2 regions of the Sphaerisporangium sp. B11E5 genome follow, and region 2 is predicted to be linked to the other one. Evidence: predicted binding sites of a transcription regulator. Region 2 holds the regulator's gene; the other holds the start of a gene.
What was found. The regulator HrcA, encoded in region 2, represses chaperone genes, less so after heat shock. The targets are predictions, from matches to a motif close to TTGGCACTCTCNNNNNGAGAGTGCCAA.
Positions count from the first base shown of each region.

Region 1 (2,463 bases), on a different contig from region 2:
GGGTCGCCCGCGCCGTCCACGATGGTGGTGTTGTCCTTGTCCACCACGATGCGGCGGGCGGTGCCGAGCACCTCGAGGCCGACGTTCTCCAGCTTGAGGCCGAGCTCCTCGGAGACCACCTGGCCGCCGGTGAGGATGGCCATGTCCTGGAGCATCGCCTTGCGGCGGTCACCGAAACCGGGGGCCTTGACGGCCACGGAGGTGAACGTGCCGCGGATCTTGTTGGTGACCAGGACGGCCAGGGCCTCGCCCTCGATGTCCTCGGCGACCACGAACAGCGGCTTCTTGGTCTGCGCGACCTTCTCCAGCAGCGGGAGGAACCCGGCGATGGAGGAGATCTTGCCGAGGTGCAGCAGGACGTAGGCGTCCTCCAGCACGGCCTCCATGCGCTCGGGGTCGGTCACCATGTACGGCGACAGGTACCCCTTGTCGAACTGGAGTCCCTCGGTGAACTCCAGCTCAAGGCCCATGGTGTTGGACTCTTCGACGGTGATGACACCGTCCTTGCCCACCTTGTCGAACGCCTCGGCGATCAGCTCGCCGATCTTGGCGTCCTGCGCGGAGATGGTCGCGACGTTCGCGATCTCCTTCTTGTCCTCGACGGTGCGGGCACGCTCGAGGAGGCGGTCGCTCACCGTGCGCGCGGCGATGTCGATGCCGCGCTTGAGGCTGAGCGGCGAGGCGCCCGCGGCGACGTTGCGCAGACCCTCGCGCACCATGGCCTGGGCGAGCACCGTAGCGGTGGTGGTGCCGTCACCGGCGATGTCGTTGGTCTTCGTCGCCACTTCCTTGGCGAGCTGCGCGCCGAGGTTCTCGTACGGCTTGTCGAGCTCGACCTCACGGGCGATGGTGACACCATCGTTGGTGATGGTGGGGGCACCGAACTTCTTGTCGATGACGACGTTCCGCCCGCGCGGCCCAAGGGTCACCTTGACGGCGTCCGCGAGGGCGTTCACGCCGCGCTCAAGCGCGCGGCGGGCGTCCTCGTCGAACTCCAGGATCTTCGGCATTTAAGGTCCTCTCACTGCATCAGAGCCCCGGGCCTTCGGCGAAGTACCCGGGGCTTGATACGCGTTTTCTGTAAGGCTCCGTGGAGATGGCCGCTTACGCGCCCGGGGCTTTACTTCTCGATGATCGCGAGAACGTCGCGGGCGGAGAGCACCAGGTACTCCTCACCGCCGTACTTGACCTCGGTACCGCCGTACTTGCTGTAGAGAACGACGTCCCCTTCCTTGACGTCGAGCGGGATGCGCTTCTCGCCGTCCTCGTCCCAGTTGCCGGGGCCCACCGCGAGGACCTTGCCCTCTTGCGGCTTCTCCTTGGCGGTGTCCGGGATGACAAGACCGGAAGCGGTCGTCTGCTCGGCCTCAAGCGGCTGGACCACGATGCGGTCGCCGAGCGGCTTAACGGGAACCTTGGTGGCGGTCGTCACGATCGGACCTCCCCTTCAGATATGTGATGACGAGCTGAAGAGGCGACCAGCGGCCTGCCGTCGCGGGTGTCAGACCTGCCTCGTCGCATTATGTCTGGCACTCTCACTAGCCGAGTGCCAACACTGAACAGTATGCAAGGGCGCCGACACAGTCAACACGGACAGGCCGTCCCAGGTCAGTGCGCTCAACGGTACCCCCGCCAACAGAACGTTCCTCGCGTGAAATGTCCGCTCAAGGCAGGCCGTGACCTGCTCTTGGCTCCCCCGCGGTGCCGGTAGCGTCAGCAAGCGTGGACCTTGACGCTTTCCGCGAACTTCTGACCCCGCACGGCCGGAAAGCGCTGGCGGACGCGGAGCGCACGGTGGCGGAGGGCGCGGACGCGGTCGCCGCGGCGGTGGCGCTGCGCAGGACGTACCCCGCCGGGCTCGCCGGCGCCGCGCTCACCCAGGCGCGGCTGCGGGCCCGCGCCGCCGCGAAGTTCGGGGCGGACGCCGCGGTGATGTACTTCACCCCGGACGGGCTGGAGCAGGCGACCCGGGCCGAGGTGGCGGCGCACCGCGCCCGCCGGTTCGGGCCGGGCGACCGGGTGGCCGACGCCTGCTGCGGCGTCGGCGGCGACCTGCTCGCGCTGGCCCGCGCCGGGTGCCGGGTCGACGCGGTGGACCGCGACCCGCTCACCGTGGAGGCCGCCCGCGCCAACGCCGCCGCCCTCGGCCTGTCCGGCCTGGTGACCGTGACGGTGGGCGACGCCGCGGCGGTGACTCCCGAGCGGTACGACGCGCTGTTCGCCGACCCCGGACGGCGCACCACCGGCAGGCGCGTCTTCGACCCCCAGGCCTACTCGCCGCCGTGGCCGGACGTGCTCGCCCTCGCCGCCCGCGCCAGGGGCGCGTGCCTGAAGGTGGCGCCCGGCGTGCCGTACGAGGTGCTGCCGCCGGGGGCGGAGGCCGAGTGGGTGTCCTGGCGCGGCGAGGTCAAGGAGGCCGCGGTGTGGACCGGCGCCCTGGCCACGGCCTCCGTGGAGCCCGGC
Region 1 covers NZ_JBDPMD010000005.1:275,266-277,728, forward strand. The annotation lists gene groL (chaperonin GroEL) at 1-1,010, opposite strand, end outside; gene groES (co-chaperone GroES) at 1,121-1,435, opposite strand; gene ABGB17_RS07850 (class I SAM-dependent methyltransferase) at 1,723-2,463, shown strand, end outside.
Region 1: a site for HrcA is predicted at 1,527-1,553, ahead of groES (co-chaperone GroES). Genes of this name have one in related genera too.

Region 2 (2,463 bases):
TGGGGGCGCTCGACGATCTCGAGGAACAGGTCGCCGGGGGGGCCGCCGCCGGGGCCGATCTCGCCTTCGCCGGCGAGCTGGATGTGGGTGCCGTCCTCGACGCCCGCGGGGATGCGGACCTTGATGGTGCGGCGGGTGCGCACGCGGCCGTCGCCGGAGCACTCCTGGCAGGGGTGCTGGATGATGGAGCCGAACCCGCCGCACTGCGGGCACGGGCGGGCGGTCATGACCTGACCGAGGAACGAGCGGGTCACCTGGGAGATCTCGCCGCGGCCGTGACACATGTCGCAGGTGTCGGGGTGGGTGCCCGAGGCGGCGCCGGAGCCGTGGCAGACCTCGCACAGGACGGCGGTGTCCACGACGAGCTCGCGGGTGGTGCCGAACGCCGACTCGGCGAGGTCCAGCTCCACGCGGATGGTGGCGTTGCGGCCACGCCGCGCCCGCGAGCGCGGCCCGCGCGCCCCCGCGCCACCGCCGAAGAAGGCGTCCATGATGTCGCTGAACGGGAACCCCGCGCCGAACCCGGCACCGGCCCCCCCGGGGCTGCCGCCCCCGCCGAACGGGTCGGCGCCGAGATCGAACATCTGGCGCTTGTTGGGGTCCGACAGGACCTCGTACGCCTGGTTGATCTCCTTGAAACGCTCCTGCGTCTCAGGGTCGGGGTTCAGGTCGGGGTGCAGCTCCCGCGCCAGGCGGCGATACGCCTTCTTGATCTCGTCCTGTCCGGCGTCGCGGCGGACGCCGAGGATGGCGTAATAGTCGCGCGCCACTAGGACCCCGCCAGAATCTGGCCGACATAGCGTGCCACTGCGCGCACCGCTCCCATGGTCACCGGGTAGTCCATTCGCGTCGGGCCCAGCACTCCGAGCCGGGCCAGTTCATTGTCGCCCGAACCGTATCCGGCGGCGACGATGGAAGTGCCGTGAAGGCCGGAATAGGGGTTCTCCGAGCCGATGCGCACCGTCACCGAGGAGTCGCTGGCCTCCCCGAGCAGGCGCATCAGCACGACCTGTTCCTCAAGTGCCTCCAGCACGTCGCGCAGGCCGACGGTGAAGTCGGCCGTGAGGTTGGCCGTGCCGGCGAAGACGATCTTCTCGTCGTGCCGGTCCACGAGCGTGTCCAGCAGGACGGACGTTATCGTGCCCGCCATCGGCCGGTCGTCCTCGGGGAGGCGCTCGTGCAGGTCGGCCACCGTCTCGGGCACGCGGCTCAGCGCGCAGCCGTCCAGGCACGCGTTGAGCACGGCCCTCAGGTGGGCGATGCGGTCGTCCTCGACCATGTCGGGAAGGTCCACGACCCGCTGCTCGACCCGCCCGGTGTTGGTGATCAGGACCAGCATGATGCGCCGCTCCGACAACGGCACCAACTCGACGTGCCGCACCGTGGAACGGGTCAGCGAGGGGTACTGCACCACCGCGACCTGCCGGGTGAGCTGCGCGAGCAGCCGCACCGTGCGCGTCACGACGTCGTCGAGGTCGACGGCCCCGGCGAGGAAGGTCTCGATCGCGCGGCGCTCGGCCGCCGACAGCGGCTTGATCTGGGACAGCCGGTCGACGAACAACCGGTAGCCCTTGTCGGTGGGCACCCGCCCCGCGCTGGTGTGGGGCTGGGCGATGTAGCCCTGCTCCTCCAGCACCGCCATGTCGTTGCGTACGGTGGCCGGCGAGACGCCGAGGTTGTGCCGCTCCGCCAACGCCTTGGACCCGACGGGTTCGTTGGTGGACACGTAGTCCTCGACGACGGCGCGCAGAACCGCCAGCTTGCGATCATCGAGCAACGTGCTCACCTCCTGCCTGCTCCGTGCCTGCGTGAACGTCTGGCCTGGCACTCAGTGTTCCCGAGTGCCAAGTGTACGGCTCCTGCCGACACGGTGCGATAACCTGCGGGGCACAGCCCGGGAGCGGCATCCCGACAAGCGGGTTGCTATCGGCCGGCAAGTGACATGGTCCACACTTTCGACATGACCGAGAACACCCCCCGGCCCGAGGACGCGACGTCGCAGATCCCGCGCCCCTACCCCTTCGGCGAGCAGGCCGCACCCGGCTCGTCCCCTTACGGCGCCCAGGGAACCCCTTCCTACGGCGCTCAGGCGGGCGGCGGCTCCGGCGATCGTCCGCCCTTCGGCTCCTCGCCCGGCGGTCAGGGGTACCCCCCGCCGCCCGGCGGCGGCCCCGGCCCCTACGGCCCTCCTCCCGGGCAGGGCTACGGCGGGCAGCCCGGCGGGTACGGCGCGCCCTCCCCCGGGTACGGCCCGCCACCCGGCGGGCAGGGCTACGGCCCTCCTCCCGGCCAGGGCTACGGTGGCCCGTCCTACGGCGCGCCGTCCCCCGGCTACGGCGCTCCCCCGTCGACCGGCGGCCAGGTGCGGCCCCGGCTGCTGTGGATCTTCCTGGCGTGGATCGTCGCGGTGGTCTGCGTCGGCATCGGCGTCGCCGGTTTCGCCGGGGGCCTGTTCAAGACCCT
Region 2 covers NZ_JBDPMD010000014.1:13,670-16,132, reverse strand. The annotation lists gene dnaJ (molecular chaperone DnaJ) at 1-770, opposite strand, end outside; gene hrcA (heat-inducible transcriptional repressor HrcA) at 770-1,777, opposite strand; gene ABGB17_RS15805 (hypothetical protein) at 1,961-2,463, shown strand, end outside.